Regions from separate parts of the Halomonas sp. AOP13-D3-9 genome, predicted to be linked through region 4. Evidence: predicted binding sites of a transcription regulator. Region 4 holds the regulator's gene; each other region holds the start of a gene.
The links. The regulator sigma-54, encoded in region 4, starts transcription at its own class of promoters, with help from an activator protein. The targets are predictions, from matches to a motif close to TGGCACNNNNNTTGCTNT.

Region 1: the regulator sigma-54 is predicted to act here: its motif matches at 1,617-1,634, upstream of codB (cytosine permease).
Region 2: the regulator sigma-54 is predicted to act here: its motif matches at 1,753-1,770, upstream of speB (agmatinase).
Region 3: the regulator sigma-54 is predicted to act here: its motif matches at 2,138-2,155, upstream of ACT3UM_RS11010 (amino acid ABC transporter substrate-binding protein).

The regions. Positions count from the first base shown of each region.
Region 1 covers NZ_JBQSYH010000001.1:262,282-266,518, reverse strand. Annotated here, with positions in the region: gene ACT3UM_RS01270 (diguanylate cyclase domain-containing protein) at 1-1,365, opposite strand, end outside; gene codB (cytosine permease) at 1,678-2,943, shown strand; gene codA (cytosine deaminase) at 2,961-4,214, shown strand.
Region 2 covers NZ_JBQSYH010000001.1:345,468-349,704, forward strand. Annotated here, with positions in the region: gene ACT3UM_RS01625 (ABC transporter ATP-binding protein) at 1-67, opposite strand, end outside; gene ACT3UM_RS01630 (sigma-54 interaction domain-containing protein) at 181-1,599, opposite strand; gene speB (agmatinase) at 1,856-2,806, shown strand; gene ACT3UM_RS01640 (YjiH family protein) at 2,911-4,237, shown strand, end outside.
Region 3 covers NZ_JBQSYH010000008.1:199,361-203,597, forward strand. Annotated here, with positions in the region: gene hemE (uroporphyrinogen decarboxylase) at 2-1,117, shown strand; gene speE (polyamine aminopropyltransferase) at 1,114-1,980, shown strand; gene ACT3UM_RS11010 (amino acid ABC transporter substrate-binding protein) at 2,212-3,237, shown strand; gene ACT3UM_RS11015 (amino acid ABC transporter permease) at 3,325-4,237, shown strand, end outside.
Region 4 covers NZ_JBQSYH010000005.1:270,016-274,252, forward strand. Annotated here, with positions in the region: gene ACT3UM_RS07765 (PTS sugar transporter subunit IIA) at 7-474, opposite strand; gene hpf (ribosome hibernation-promoting factor, HPF/YfiA family) at 479-787, opposite strand; gene ACT3UM_RS07775 (RNA polymerase factor sigma-54) at 886-2,301, opposite strand; gene lptB (LPS export ABC transporter ATP-binding protein) at 2,466-3,215, opposite strand; gene lptA (lipopolysaccharide transport periplasmic protein LptA) at 3,227-3,721, opposite strand; gene lptC (LPS export ABC transporter periplasmic protein LptC) at 3,733-4,237, opposite strand, start outside.

The DNA of each region.
Region 1 (4,237 bases), on a different contig from region 4:
ATAGAGCATATAGCGGTCGCGCCCTTTCGCCTTGGCCGCATAGAGCGCCAGATCTGCGTGACGTAGCAAATCATGGCTATTACGGCCATCGGCGGGCGCGGTAGCAATGCCAACACTCACTCCAATGTTAATTTCCTGGTTATTAAACTGATACGGTTCACGTAGGGTAGACACAATCGCTTCTGCCAGTACTTTTGCCTCACTGGAGGCACTACGCACAACGCGTTGAATGATGGCAAACTCATCGCCACCAAGGCGCGCCACCAAATCATTGTGGGTCAGCAGCCCCTGTACCCGCTGACTAACTTCAACGAGCAGAGCATCACCCGCCGCGTGCCCCAGGCTATCGTTTACTGCTTTAAAATGGTCAAGATCAAACAGCATGACATTAAATACGTCACCTTGATGCAGTGAGCTCACCGCCGTTTTTAAAGCATTATTGAGTTGCACACGATTGGGCAATTTGGTCAGCTCATCATGATGCGCAAGGTGCTGAAAGCGCAGAGCTTCGTCTTTAACTTCAAGTAAGTGTTCACGCTCAATGACTTTCTTACGAAGCGCGTCTATGGCCTTTGCCATCCGGCCAATCTCATCGTTACGGTCGGTATAAGGCGTGCTGTCAGCGGTCTGGTTTTTAGCGATGTCGGTGAGCGATCTAATTAATACCGGCACAGGTGTAAATAACTGACGCATCAAAATAGTAACGAGCAGGGCTGTCGCGACCAACACCACCAGTAGCGCTATAAATGCTTTACTAATCAGATCATTGCGCATCTGATACAACCCTGCTTTCTGGCCTATGGTGGCCACTAGAGCACCTAATAGTTGACCATCAGACGTCACAATAGGCAGTGAACTAACAAAGTGCTCTTCACCGCCAATGCTGGCAAATCCAACATAAAAATCAGCGGCATCCGATGTTGTATGCCACGTATCGATCTCCAGATTGGCGGGTGAGTCTGATGATGTATTAAGTGCATCGGCGACTACGGTGAAGCCCTCTGAAGACTTCGCGAACAGCCATACATTGTTACGTGTTTGAGCACTTGCCAGCGCCAATACATCAATTGGACTAAACCCAGTTTCCAGAACCGACTCTTCATCGCCAATCGGGCGCTGGGAAATGATATGCGTGACTTGACCGGTATCATCTGTCTTAACCGCCACGGACGTATAAATACGCCTAATAGTCGCACTCACTATCTGAGCGTTCACCTGCGCTTCGCGCAACCACTGCTCCCGGGCGCCACGTTCAACCATCAAAAAACCCGATAGCGCCCCCGTTAAATACGCAAACAGCACACCCATCAGCATAAACATCACCACCTTACCCACCAGGGTATGATGCCAAGGAAGTTTAGCCACAGGCAGTGAAGCACTCCTATATTGGGGTTCTGGCATCTACTCCGGTTCCTTCATGGCTATAGCTGCAGCGGGCCTATCCAAGCGTCATCGCAATGAGCGATCATTTCTTTAACAAACAAGCTTTTTTGACCACTATTTTATTCGACAAATGTATACAAACAATTAGGTTTTATTTACTAAAGTATCATTAAAATGAGCTGGCATGTCTTAAAAAAATGACAAGCGTAATCATTCTTATTGTCCTACCCTTTTGGCATATCTCTTGCTTTATAAATAGCTAACAGGTTCGCTTATTTATGTTAGGAGATCGTGATGCACCAGTCTGATTACCCGCTCAGTGAGGTTCCTATCGGCGCCCGCAAGGGCCTGCTCTCCACCTCCGCAGTGCTGCTTGGTTTTACGTTTTTCACTGCGACCATGTGGGCTGGCGGCACGTTAGGCCAGGCCTTTCCGATTGGCCAACTACTATGGGTCATACTGATTGGCAACCTGCTGCTGGGGGCTTATGCGGCAGCACTTGCTTATATCGCCTGTAAAAGCGGACTCAATTCGGTGCTGATGGGGCGCTTCTGCTTTGGCGAGAAGGGCAGCAGACTCTCCGACTTTATTCTCGGCTTTACCCAGATAGGCTGGTACGCCTGGGGCACCGCGACGATTGCGCTAGTGTTAGTACGCACCACTGGGATGCCTGAATGGCTGGAAATCCCCTTAATGGTGCTCTTTGGGTTTGGTTTCTGCGTGACCGCCATGATTGGCTATAAGGGTATGGACTGGCTGTCGCGCTTTGCCGTCCCCGCCATGATGCTGTTTATCCTGATCAGCCTCTTCACCGGGTTGGTGGATGTGCGCGGCTTCGCGGGACTGAGCCAGCAAACACCCACGGAAAGCATGAGCGTAGCAGCGGCGATTACCGTCATCATCGGCACCTTTATTAGCGGCGGCACCCAAGCCACCAACTGGAGCCGCTTCGCCAAGACCCCGAAAATTGCCGTCATCGCCACCCTGACGGCTTTTTTTGTGGGGAACGGCTTAATGGTACTGACCGGCGCACTCGGCACCATGATTTACCAGCAGGCGGATATCGTGGATGTATTGATCGCTCAGGGCTTTGTCACTATCGCCGTGCTGATGCTGTTTCTGAATATCTGGACAACCCAGGACAACACCATCTACAACTTCGCCGTGGCAGGTTGCAATTTGCTGCGCACCGAAAAGCGCCGACTGGTCACCGTGGGCGGCGCAGCGATTGGCACCGTGCTGGCGGTAGGCGGCATGTATAACCTGTTGATTCCTTTTCTGGTACTTCTGGGTACTTTTATACCGCCCATGGGCGGGGTGATCATGGCGGACTTCTGGCTTAAGCATAAAGGCCGCTACCCCGCATTGGATAACGCCCAATTGCCTAACTTCAATCGCCGAGGGTTAGCTGCGTATGCGCTGGGCGCCGGGGCGGCTTACTTCTCCCCGTTACTACCTCCGTTGGTGGGTGTGATAGTGGCAGCGGGCAGCTACGCCGTGTTACTTCGTTTAAACCACGCTACGCTAAGCGATACGCTTCCCTCTACTGCCGAACAATAAGTGAGCCCCTGTTTTATATGAGCATGCAAATTATCAACGCCCGCCTACGCCAGCGCCCTGAGCTTTACCGACTTGAGATTGAGAACGGCACGTTCACGTCAATTACCGTGCAAGACGCACCGCAAACAGCGAGCGAAGGGCAGATTGATGCGGGGGCAAAGCTCGTTTGCGCGCCCTTTATTGAGCCACACATTCATTTAGACGCCGCCCTCACCGCCGGTGAGCCAAGCTGGAACCAGAGCGGCACGCTTTTTGAAGGCATTGAGCGCTGGGGCGAGCGTAAGCCCATGCTGACCGAAGCGGATATTCGCGAGCGGGCACTGAAGACCCTGAATTTGTTGATCGGCAATGGCGTGCAGTTTGTGCGCACCCACGCCGATACCAGCGACCCTAGCCTGATTGGGCTGAAAACGCTGTGCGCCCTGCGTGATGAGCTAAAGGATAAAATTGATATTCAGGTGGTCGCTTTTCCTCAAGACGGCCTGCTCTCTTACCCTGGCGGCGACAGGCTGATGGAAGAGGCACTAGAGATCGGCGCCGATGTGGTAGGCGGCATACCCCACTTCGAGTACACCCGCGAGCTGGGCGTGGCCTCCATGAAGCGGGTAATCGAGCTGGCGATCAAGTACGACCGTCTGGTGGATGTGCACTGTGACGAGATTGATGACCCCAATTCGCGCTTTCTCGAAGTATTGGCCTGCGAAGCACTGTTTAACGACTTGGGCAGCCGCGTCACCGCCAGCCACACCACGGCGATGCACTCTTACGACAACGCCTACTGCTCCAAGCTGTTTCTGCTGCTCAAGCGTTCGGGCATTAACTTTGTCTCCTGCCCCACGGAAAGCATTCATCTTCAGGGGCGCTTTGACACCTATCCAAAACGCCGCGGCGTGACACGGGTAAAAGAGCTCAACGAAGCGGGTATTAATGTCTGCTTTGCCGAGGACTCCATCTTTGACCCCTGGTACTCCCTGGGGAATGGAAAGCTGCTACGCACATTGGATTTTGGCCTGCATATCTGCCAGATGATGGGCTATCAGGACTTCAGCCAGGCGCTCTCACTGATTACCGATAACAGCGCCCGTACGCTCAATATTGAGGCACGCTACGGCATCGAGGTCGGCAAACCCGCCAGTTTCAACCTATTGGAGGGCGAAGATGACTACAGCGTGCTGCGCGCCCAAGGCGAAGTGCTGCTTTCCGTACGCCACGGCGAGATCATCATGCAGCGTGAGCCGAGCAAGATCACTACGCCACAGTGGCTTGGCTAAAGCACTTTAGGCAGGTTAGATTA
Region 2 (4,237 bases), on a different contig from region 4:
CGACAGCCGCAGAGGCGCCCCAACGTTTAGTGACGCCCTCTAAGCGTATTCGCGATTGGTTTGACATAGCACACACATCACCGGCTGTTGGTTGTTATTGGTTCAGCTTGTGTTGAAGGTGTTGCCGTTTCATGACACTTACATGGATGGTTGATGACAGCCGTTGTGTCAAGCAGAAAATCACCTGGCGACCTTAATGCCATATCGCTGCAGCCTGCGCACTACGCTGGATTGGCTGATGCCCAGTCGTTCCGCAATGGCGTAGGTGCTGGGGAGTGTGTTGCACAGCTCCTCAAGGGTTTCACGCTCCAGCCGCGCTAGGTATTGCTTGAGGGTTTCCTGGGGTTCGAGTGCTACTGCCGACGTTGCTGGCGAGGCGCTCTGCAAACTGGCTGGGTGCTGCTCAGCGTGAGGGAGTGCGGCGGGCACTTCGATTTGATCGGTAGGACTGGAAAGCCAGGCTCTCTCTAGCCAATTCTCTAGCTCGCGGACATTCCCCGGCCATTCGCTGCCCATCAGCGTCGACCAAACGCGAGTATCGAGGATTTTTTGCCGGCCATAGCGCTGGTTGAGCCGGTTTAAGCACGCTTCAACCAGGTCGGGGATATCCTCCCGGCGGTCGCGCAGCGGAGGTAGGGTAACTGGGATCACATTGAGGCGGTAGTAAAGATCGAGACGAAAAAGACCGCTCTCTACCTGCTTACCCAAATCCTGATTGGTGGCCACGACCAAGCGAAAATTGACCTTGCGTGATCGGGTGTCACCCAGCCGGGTCAAACTACCATCCTGAATCACCTTGAGCAGTTTGGTTTGCATTAGCAGCGGCAACTCGCCTATTTCATCCAGAAACAGCGTACCGCCCTCGGCCTGCTCTAACAGGCCAGCTTTTCCCTGCCGCGCGGCACCGCTAAAGGCACCGGGCTGGTAGCCAAACATCTCGGACTCAAACAGATTTTCAGGTATCGCCGCACAGTTCACGTCAACAAACGGGCCATCGCAGCGCTGGCTCCAGCGATGTAGCTGTTTGGCAAAGGCGGTTTTACCAACGCCAGACTCACCCAGCATCAACACATTGGCATCCGAAGGGGCGACGCGCTTAAGCAGCAGCGCGATTTCGCGCATCACGCTGCTGCGCACCTGCAACTGATCCAGGGCGTCATCCAGCGCCTGCTCTTCGGCATCGGGGGCTGCCTGGCTGCGTTTTAAGTGTTCGCTAAAGCGTTTTTGCAGTAGGGCGTATTCGTCTTGCAATAACTGCAAGTCGGTTAAGTCCCGCGAGCGGCTGATAATGCGCTCGAGTTTGCCTTCCACAACCACGGGGTAGGCTTCGGCAATCACCCGGCGGCCTGTTCCGGTTACCTGCATAAGCTGCGCCGGTCGGCGCGTGCGCATCACTTCCAGAGTGATTGATGGCTTAAGCACCCCCGCGGCTTGCAGTTGTTGAACGCTGCTGGAGAGCAGTTCTTCCCGCGATACGCCGTATACCGCTTCGGCGCCTGGGCTGATATCCAGCACACGTCCTTCGCCACTGACGATAAAGAAGTGGTCATTGGCGGTTGCCACAATGGTTTGCAGTACGCGTTTGTCTATTTCACTCATTCGAATTCACTCATCTGATTCACCCGCGGCATTAGCCTTCTAATCGAACCATTTTTGAATTATCGATGCAGCATTGAATTGATAGGTCGTCAATTTAATGCATTTTTGCATCAAATGGCTAGCGAAGTGCCTTTCCTAGCGGCTGTGATGACTTGGCACGCTCTGTGCAATGTCTATTGATAGACAAGCCTTGCTCGCATTGCGATTCAGCAATTTCAAATAACGTCTAGGTTCAAATAACGTCTAGGAGAGAACTATGTCGGAGTTTAATCAGCCCCTGGGCGGTAATACCATGCCGCGCTTTGCAGGCCCTGCCACCATGATGCGCCTGCCCACCCAAGAGACAGCCGAGGGTCTGGATGCGGCATTTATCGGTATTCCCATGGATATCGGTACTTCAAACCGTCCCGGTACGCGGCTTGGGCCGCGCCAGATTCGCGACGAGTCGCGCATGCTGCGCCCTTACAACATGGCGACACGCGCCGCGCCCTTTGAAAGCCTGCAGGTAGCCGATATTGGCGATGTCCCCATCAATACTTTCCACTTGCCGAAAAGCGTCGACATCATCACTGCTTTTTACGATGACGTGCTGAAACATGACTGCATTCCGCTGACCCTGGGCGGTGAACATACCTTAACGCTGCCGATTCTTCGCGCCATGGCGAAAAAGCATGGCCCGGTAGGGCTGATCCATATCGATGCCCACGCCGATGTTAACGAGCATATGTTCGGCGAGCCGATTGCTCACGGTACGCCGTTTCGTCGTGCCCAGGAGGAGGGCCTATTAGCCCACGGCAAGGTCGTGCAAATTGGCCTGCGCGGAACCGGCTATGCGGCAGAAGACTTTGACTGGTGTCGTGGTCAGGGCTTCCGCGTTGTGCCCGCCGAAGAGTGCTGGTACCGCTCGCTGGCACCGCTGATGGAGCAAGTTCGCGAACAGATGGGTGATATCCCCGTGTACATCAGTTTCGACATCGATGGTTTGGATCCTTCCGTGGCCCCTGGCACTGGCACGGTGGAGATGGGTGGACTGACCTCAACTCAAGGGTTGGAAATTGTACGCGGCGCAGCAGGCTTAAATATTGTCGGTTGTGATCTGGTCGAAGTATCTCCGCCTTACGACCCCAGCGGTAATACCGCGTTAATGGGCGCCACGCTGCTGTATGAAATGCTCTGCGTACTGCCGGGCGTTAAACACAGCAAGTGACGCTGACCGAATAGCTATCAAAGAAATAGCGACTAAATAAAACAGTACTGACCTAATTACGCCGCCAGCCCACCTCCAATAATCACTTCCAATGGGTGAACCCTATGTCGTATAGCAACGTTAAATCGGAACAGCCGAGCCCCTCGGCACCGATACCTCCCGCGCATTTACTAAAATTTCTGATCCCCTCCATCATTGGGGTATTGCTGTTTTTGGTGCCCTTTCAGGTCGGGGGCTCTATCAATATCGGCATGGGAATGATGGCTGATGGCTTGCAAACCCTACTGGGATCAGCGCTACCGGCGATTGCGTTGGTCATTCTCTGCCTCTCGGTGGTGGTGACGCTATACGTCAAGTTAGCGAAACCCGCCTGGGCACAAAGCGGCCCCTTCCACGATATGTTCGATGTGGGCGTGATTTGGGTCGCGATGCGCGTGCTTGGCGCCATTTTTGTCATCATGACCTTTTTTCAGTTCGGCCCTGAGTTCGTCACCGCCTCGTTTACCGGTGGGGTGATGCTCAATGATTTGGCACCTGTGCTGCTGACGTTCTTCTTTTTTGCCGCGCTGCTACTGCCGTTTCTGGTTGAGTTCGGCTTTATGGAGTTTATCGGCACCATGGTGCGCAAGCCGTTTCGGTTTATCTTTAATCTGCCGGGACGCAGCGCCATTGATGCCACCGCTTCTTGGATGGGTTCAGGTACCGTTGGCGTGCTGATTACCGCTCAACAGTACGAGCAGGGTTACTACAACGGCCGCGAAGCATCGGTGATTGCGACTAACTTTTCAGTCGCTTCTATCGCTTTCAGCCTGTTAGTGACGAACTTTGTCGAAATTAACCATCTGTTTGTTCAGTTCTATTTCACCGTAGTGGTGTCAGGTTTAATCGCTGCCGTTATCGTGTCACGGATTCCGCCGCTGTCGCGCAAATCCAATGACTATTATGAGCCTGTGGGCTGTCAGTTGAGTGAAGAGCGTACTGAAAATGTCGGCCTATTTCGCTACAGCCTGCTACAGGCCACTCGCCGCGCAGGTAGTGCACCTGGGCCCCGCCAGTTAGCCCGAATCGCACTACTCAACGTCATTGATATTTTCCTGACGCTGTTACCACTCGTATTTGCCATTGGCACCGTCGCACTGATTTTGGCCGAGTTTACCCCGCTGTTTACCTGGCTCTCCTACCCCATGGTGCCGGTGCTGGAACTGTTGCGTATCCCTGAGGCACAGGCGGCTGCCCCTGCAACCCTGGTCGGCTTTGCTGATATGTTTCTGCCTGCGGTGCTGGCGACCAATATCGAAAGCGAGCTGACTCGTTTTGTGATCGCCTGCCTCTCCATGACGCAGCTGGTGTATATGTCGGAAATCGGTGCACTGTTGCTCAAGTCGAAGATCCCCATCAAGTTCTGGGAACTGGCGGTAGTGTTCTTACTGC
Region 3 (4,237 bases), on a different contig from region 4:
TATGACCACTACACCTTTGCATAATGATCGATTCCTTCGCGCGCTAGCGCGCCAGCCCGTCGACCGCACCCCGGTGTGGATGATGCGTCAAGCGGGCCGCTACCTGCCGGAATACCGCGCCAGACGGGCCGATGCAGGCAGCTTTATGGATCTGTGCCGCAACCATGACCTGGCCTGCGAAGTCACCCTGCAGCCTCTAGAGCGCTACCCGCTAGATGCGGCGATTCTGTTTTCAGATATTTTAACCATCCCTGATGCCATGGGCTTGGGTCTCTATTTTGAAACCGGCGAAGGCCCTAAATTTCGCAAAACCGTGCGCACCCCAGAAGAGGTCGCCGCACTCAGTGTACCCGACGCCGAGCGCGACCTGGATTACGTGATGCGCGCAGTGTCGACCATTCGCCGGGAGTTGAATGGCCGTATGCCGCTGATTGGTTTCTCCGGCAGCCCCTGGACGCTAGCGACGTATATGGTCGAAGGCAGCTCCAGCAAAGACTTCCGCCATCTGAAAACCATGCTTTACGATACGCCGGACACCATGCACCAGTTGCTGGATACGCTGGCGCATGCGGTAACCGACTACCTGAACGCGCAGATTCGTGCCGGCGCCCAGGCGGTGCAGATTTTCGATACCTGGGGCGGCGCGCTTTCTACCCCGGCTTACCTTGAGTTCTCGCTGCGCTATATGGAGCAGATCGTTTCCGGGCTGATTCGCGAACACGATGGTCGCCGGGTACCGGTGATTTTATTCACCAAGAATGGCGGCCAGTGGCTTGAGCATATCGCCTGCGCTGGTGCCGATGCGCTGGGTATCGACTGGTCTACTGAGCTTTCCGACGCACGCGCCCGGGTTGGCCATAAGGTCGCTCTGCAGGGCAATCTTGATCCCAACGTGCTGTTTGCCCGCCCCTCGGCTATTCGCGCCGAAGTGGCCCGGGTGCTGGAAAGCTACGGTCACGGCCCTGGCCACGTATTTAACCTGGGCCACGGCATCAGCCAATTTACCAATCCCGACCACGTCACCGCCTTTATGGAGGCGCTGCACGAGCTAAGCCCGCAGTATCACCGCGATATTCCGACGCAACCCAACACATCGCACTCAGGAGCCAATTCATGAGCGAATTACGCGACGACCAGTGGTTTACCGAAATCTTTGACAGCCACGGCAGCGCCTTCTCGCTGAAGATCTCAGAAAAGCTGCTGGATGTGCAGAGCCAGTACCAGCATCTGGAGGTTTACGCCACCGAAACCTATGGCAACCTGATGGTGCTGGACGGCTGCGTGATGCTGACCGATCGCGATAATTTTCTCTACCACGAAATGATTGCCCATCCGGCGCTGTTCACCCATCAAGACCCCAAGCGGGTAGTGATCATCGGCGGCGGTGACTGCGGCACCTTAAAAGAGGTGCTGCGACACTCAAGCGTTGAGAAAGTTACCCAGATTGATATCGATGAAGAAGTTACCAAGGCGTCTGAGCGTTTCTTCCCGTCGTTGGTAGAATCGAATAACGACCCGCGCGCTGAGTTGCTGTTCGCCGATGGCGTCAAGTGGGTGGACGATGCACCGGATGAGAGCATCGATGTCTTGATTATCGACTCTACCGACCCAGTTGGCCCCGCTGAAGGGTTGTTTAAAACCGACTTTTTAAAGCGCTGTCACCGTATTTTGAAAAGCGGCGGCGTGATGGTGCAGCAGAGCGAATCACCGCTTTACCACGCTGGTTCGATCATTCGTGAGCTGCGCAACGATATGTTGAAAGCCGGTTTTGACAGCGTTGCCACGCTACCCTTCCCGCAGCCGGTTTATCCCTCAGGCTGGTGGAGCGTGACATTGGCGGGTAAAACCACCGATGTGAATACCTTCCGCGAGCAAGCCGCCGCCAGCCACGACCTGCCGCTTGAGTACTATAGCCTAGAAGCCCACCGTGGCGCGCTCGCCCTACCGCCGTTTATGCGCAAGGCCTTTTCAGCCGAGTAAACGCACCATCGTTTTGCCCGCCTTTAGTCACCGCCCACCTCAACTTGCCCTATAAAGGTGCAAAGTGGGTGGGCAATTACCATTTTTGCACCTATACCTTCGTCTCGAATTCGTTGAGTAGCGTTGAAAAGCGCTGAATTAACGCCTGTACCCTTGTTGGCATCTTCCTTGCTAGGTTTAGTCACATGCTACGGCATGCATAACGATTTCAAATACTTCGAGGGAAACTCAATGTTCAATAAAAAACACCTAGCGCTATTGGCGTCTGCTGGTTCGCTGACACTAGCAGGCATGGCAACAGCGCAGGCCGACACACTTGAAGACACAATAGAAAACGGCGCTGTTCGTTGCGGCGTGAGCGATGGTTTGCCGGGCTTTTCAGCGCCAGATGACGACGGTAACTGGCAGGGTTTGGACGTTGATGTTTGCCGCGCGGTAGCGGCAGCCGTACTTGGCGACGCCGACGCGGTAGAGTTTATTTCTCTCAACGCCGTTGAACGCTTCACCGCCCTGCAGTCTGGTGAAGTTGATGTCCTTTCACGCAATACCACCTGGACGACAACCCGCGACACTACCCTAGGCCTGAACTTCACCGGTGTTAACTTTTACGATGGCCAAGGCTTCATGGTTTCTCGCGACCTGGGCATTACCGGTGCTGATGAGCTCGACGGTGCATCCATCTGTATCCAATCGGGTACCACTACCGAGCTGAACCTGGCTGACTACTTCCGTGCTAATGACATGGAATTCAACCCGATCGTATTTGATACCTCTGAGCAAACAGTGGGTGGCTATCAGGCAGGCCGCTGTGACGTATTGACGTCTGATACCTCTCAGCTAGCCGCGCTACGTATTCAGCTAGACGATCCTGAAGCCTCAATGATTCTGTCTGACGTGATCTCCAAGGAGCCGCTGGGTCCTGTTGTTCGTCAGGGTGATGACCTTTGGTTCAACATCGTGAAATGGTCACTGTTCGCCATGATTAACGCCGAAGAGTACGGTGTTACCAGCGAAAACGCTGAAGAGATGTTGAGCTCTACTAACCCTGATGTTGCTCGCCTGCTGGGCCAAGACGGCAACTACGGCGAAGGCATGAACCTTGAAGCTGACTGGGCTTACAACATTATTAGCCAAGTCGGTAACTACGCTGAAAGCTTTGACCGCAACGTGGGCATGGGCTCTCCGCTTGAAATTGAGCGCGGCGTTAACGCCCTGTGGAACGACGGTGGCTTTCAGTACGCTCCCCCGATTCGCTAAGCGTCTCGCTTGACCCCGGCCCGCCGCCCTGTTCCAGGGACACGGCGGGCCATCTGATTGACCTTCCGTATAGCGGAGACGCCATCCATGTCTGTAAGACCTAACGTTCGCCCCGCCGGCCACAAGCCGCCGTTCTGGCGAGACCGCGCTAAGCGCGCACTTATCTTTCAAATCATTTTGGTCGCTGTTGTAGCGGCTTTTCTGATCTATATCGTCAACAATACCCAAGCCAACCTGAATGCCCGCGGCATTACTACCGGCTTCGGCTTTTTGAACAACACAGCCGGCTTTGGTATTGGTCAAACCTTAATTGAGTACTCCTCCCAAAGTACCTATGGCCGAACCTTCGTGATTGGCTTGCTCAACACGCTGCTGGTCGGTGGGCTGGGGGTGTTAGCGGCCTCGATTATTGGTTTTATCGTCGGTATCGCACGGCTATCGCCCAACTGGCTAATCTCTAAACTGGCCAACGCCTATATCGAAACGTTTCGTAATATCCCGCTGCTGCTGCAAATTTTCTTCTGGTACTTCGCCGTACTGCGGACGTTGCCCAGCGCCAGAGAGAGCATGGCGTTTGGCGAAGCCATTTTCCTCAATGTTCGCGGGCTGTACTTGCCTCAACCGCTTTTCGAGTCAGGATTTGGATTGATCCCTGTTACCTTTGTGGTGGCAATCATTGCCAGCATCGCACTGGTCATTTGGAATAAGCGCCGCCACGAAGCCACCGGTAAGCGTCTACCGGTTTTCTGGATATCGCTGGTGATCATTTTTGGCCTGCCGCTGCTGGTATTGGTGGCCACTGGAGTACCGGTCACCTGGGAGATGCCGGTACTGCGCGGCTTTAACTTCGGCGGTGGTATTACCATCATCCCCGAATTTTTGGCCCTGTGGCTGGCGCTGTCTATCTATACCGCATCTTTCATTGCGGAGATTGTGCGTTCGGGCATCCAGGCCATTCCCCACGGCCAAACAGAAGCCGCCCAGGCATTGAGCCTGCCGC
Region 4 (4,237 bases):
AGATCTTTACGCGGATTGCTCACGAATTTTGGCGGTAATCAGCTCAAGTAGCTCTCGCTGACTGGCTGCTTTACGCAGCTGCTGGCGTGTATCCGCATCATTCATGATGGTCGCTACTTGGCCGAGCAGAGAGAGGTGCGTGTCATCTGCCTCTTCGGGTACCAGCAGGACAAACACCAGATCTACCGGGTCACCGTCGATAGCGTCAAAATCAATCGCTTCTGAGAGTTTTAAAAAACCAGCGATAGGAGCGTTGCAGTGGGGGCTACGCGCATGAGGAATAGCCACACCGTTACCAATACCGGTACTGCCTAAGCGCTCGCGGCCGATTAAACGGCTAAACACTTCTTGGCTGTCCAGGCTGGGGATATTTTGCGCGATAAAGGTGCTGTAAAACTCCAGCACCCTTTTTTTGCTGCCCCCGGGTACGTCAAACAGAACGCGCTCCGGGGGGAGTATGGTTTCCAACGTCATTGAATTAACGCACACCTGCGCCTTGGGCGCGAGCTTGTGCTTTTTCCTTGTGTTTAACGAGTTGACGGTCGATTTTATCCGCTAGGGCGTCGATAGCGGCGTACATATCACTGTCGAGGGCTTCCGCATGTAAGTCAGCACCTGCGGCGTGCAGCGTACAAGCGGCCTGCTGGCGCTCTTTCTCCACTGATAAGGTGACTTGCACCGTGGTTATATTGTCGTAATGGCGCTCTACACGCTCAAGCTTTTCGTTGACATAGTCACGCAAGGCGTCAGTCAGTTCTACGTGATGACCAGTGATATTTACTTGCATTGACGTGCTCCTTATCCATCGGACTGTACTTCGATTGTAACCCTTTTTGCCGCGTTGCAAAGCCCTTGTCGAGAGATTCGCTGCAACGTCGACATAACCTAGCGTAAACGGCGCCGCTCACTGGAGGAGGGAATGCCCATGGCCTCACGATATTTAGCCACCGTACGCCGTGCCACTTGAATCCCCCCTTCGCCTAATAGCGTGACCAAGCGGCTGTCTGAGAGCGGCTTGCCGGGTGGCTCCTCTTGAATCAATTTCTTGAGTCGCGCGCGGATGGCGGTGCTGGAGTGACTGTCGCCATCTTGACCGCTTACCTGACTTGAGAAAAAGTACTTGAGCTCGAACACGCCCCGGGGGGTATGGATATATTTTTGCGTCGTGACCCGTGAAATCGTCGATTCGTGCATCTCCACAGCTTCGGCAATATCGGCCAGTATCAGCGGCTTCATGGCTTCTTCACCGTGCTCTAAAAAGCCAATCTGGCGGGTGATGATTTCGCGCCCCACGCGCAGCAGCGTATCGTTACGGCTCGAGAGGCTCTTAATCAGCCAGCGTGCTTCCTGGAGGTGCTCTTTGAGAAACTGGTTGTCATCGCTTTTGTCCGCACGCTTAATCAAGCTGGCGTAGTCGGGCTGAATACGCAGCCGTGGCAGGGCCTCTGGGTTGAGTTCTAAATGCCAGCCTTCGTTATCGTGGCGGACGACCAGGTCGGGGGTTACATAGCTGTCATCGGTGTCGCCGTAGGCGCTGCCTGGGCGAGGGTCGAGGCTGCGAATAAGTAGGATGACATCGGCCAGCTGTTGGTCATCGAGCCCCAGGCGGCGCTTTAGCAGACGCATGTCATCCTTGCCAAGCGCTTCAAGGAACTGCCGCACTAGGCGGCGGGCGGGAACCAGTAGCGGCGTATCATCGGGCAGGGCGGCGAGCTGCAGCATCAGGCATTCACGCAGGTCGCGGGCAAAGATGCCGGTCGGCTCAAACTGCTGGAGTTTGAGCAGAATGGTTTCCACTTCGCGCTGGCTAAGCCCGTCAACGCCCTGGGCGCGCAGGCCCTCACGGATATCGTTAAGCGGCTGGGTTAAGTAGCCGTTCGCATCGAGCGCGTCGATTAGGCTCTCTGCGACAAGCTGTTCGCGAGCGCTAAAGTCGGTCATGGCGAGTTGCCACAGTAGGTGCCCATGCAGGCTTTGTCCGGCCGCCTGACGCTCAAAGTCGGGGCCTTCGCTGCTGCTGCCGCCCTGGCTACCCATATCCTGATAGGTATCTGACCAGTCGCTATCTACCGAGAGTTCAGTGGGGATGCTTTCTGACCACTCTTCCTCTTTAGGCTCGCTGACAGCCTGCTCATCAAATTCATCTTCCTGCTCCAGCATGGGATTGGCATCTAGGGCCTGCTGAATTTCTTGACGAAGGTCCAGCGTCGAGAGTTGCAACAGCGCAATCGCCTGTTGCAACTGGGGCGTCATGGTCAGCTGTGTGCCGATACGCAGTTGGAGAGAAGCTTTCATGACCATCTGAGAACCACTCGTTAATCAGAATGCTCCACCCTAGTGCGAGTGAGTGCCCGGTGCAAGTGCAATAAGCATGCCATTGGTAGTAAAGTTGTTGCAGAGCGCTATTTACAGAACCAAAAAATAGGTTTAAGGGCAGGCGATAATTGTCGGCACAGTTGATCAGTTTAAAGGCGAAAATCAGCGCCCAGATATACGTCTCTGACCTTCTGATTATCGAGAATGGCACTGGGTGAGCCGCTGGCAATGATTTGCCCATCACCCACGATATAGGCGATATCGCAAATATCGAGGGTTTCACGCACGTTGTGATCGGTGATCAGCACGCCAATATGACGCTGCTTCAGCGCACGGATGATGGTTTTGATCTCGCCTACCGAAATAGGGTCGACGCCGGCAAAGGGCTCATCCAGTAGAATAAAGGCAGGGTCAGTGGCCAGCGAGCGGGCAATTTCTACACGCCTGCGCTCACCGCCCGAAAGGCTCATGCCAAGGTTGTCGCGAATGTGGGTGATATGAAAGTCTTCGAGTAGCGCTTCCAGGCGCTGTGCGCGTCCTGCGCGGTCAAGCTCTTTGCGCGTCTCGAGTATCGCCATAATGTTATCGGCAACCGAGAGCTTGCGAAAAATAGACGCCTCTTGGGGGAGGTAGCCAATACCCGCCGCTGCGCGCTCGTGCATCGGCGCGCGGGTTAAATCCACCGCATCGATTCCGACCTTGCCAGCATCGGATTTCACCAGCCCGACAATCATATAGAACGAGGTGGTTTTCCCTGCGCCGTTGGGGCCCAGTAGGCCAACAATACTGCCTTGGGAGATCTCTAAATTGATGTCTTTGACCACTCGACGACGCTTGTAGCTCTTCGCCAGGTGGTGGGCATACAGGGTTTTGATCGGCGCAGTGTCAGCAGTTGCCACAGCTTGGCTCCCTATTGTTCAGGCTGAATCGTCATACGAATGCGCTGGGGCTCACTGCCGTCAACGTCAGAGCGCGCTTGAATCACTTCGCGGTCAATAAAATACTCAAGGCGCCCACCGGTAAAGGTATCTTCCTGTTGGATCAGTTCGGCTTGGTCGATTAGCTCTACGCGGCGCTCGGCGACGTGGTAAATAATCCTTCGCGCCCAACCTTCCGTCGGGCCATCTTGCCCTTCGGCTTGATGGCGCAGGTAGGCGCGCTCACCGGTGGCGGTTGCCGTCGAGAGTTCACCAGCCGCGTTGCGTTCGATCTCTACCCGCTCCCCGCGCAGCCGCATCTCGCCCTGACGAATATCCACATTCCCGGTATACACGGCGGTGCCCGCCCGTTGGTCGAGATCTAAACGGTCGGCTTCGATTTCCACCGGGGCCTGTTGTGAGGTTTGGGCCAGAGCCGATAGCGGCATCGCGAGCGCAAACAGGGCGGTGTAAATAAGTGCTTTCATGACAATTCCTATTAGCGTTGCGTGGCCGGGGGGTGCGTGCCGCGCACATTATCAGTTAGCCGAACCTGGCTATTGTTAAGCCACACATCCATGCGTGAGGCACTCATTTGCTGGGGCGGTTGCTGCAGCATTACCGGTGTTGCACTCCACGCATGCTGAGTTAGGCCATCATAATGCAATAGCTCAGTATCTAGCTGCCAGCCTTCATCCGGCGCGACCAGACGAGCCGAACCTGACAGCAGCAGGGCTTGGGTAGCGGTATTGAGCGTGCCGACATCGGCGCTGGCCAGCCACTGACGGTTTTCGCTGTCGTAGAGTACGGCTTCGGGCTCTTCGGTCCAGGTTTCACTTTGCTGTGGGGTATGAATTAGGCGCGGTGTTTTTAGCGACTGCAATACCTTGCCGTTATCACCAAACAGGGTGATTTCAGCGTTTTCGAGTACATGGCCTGGCTCCTGAGCCTGCGCTTCAGGATCGATGGCAATGTCTTGAGGTCCGCCGGGGTCAAGCCATACC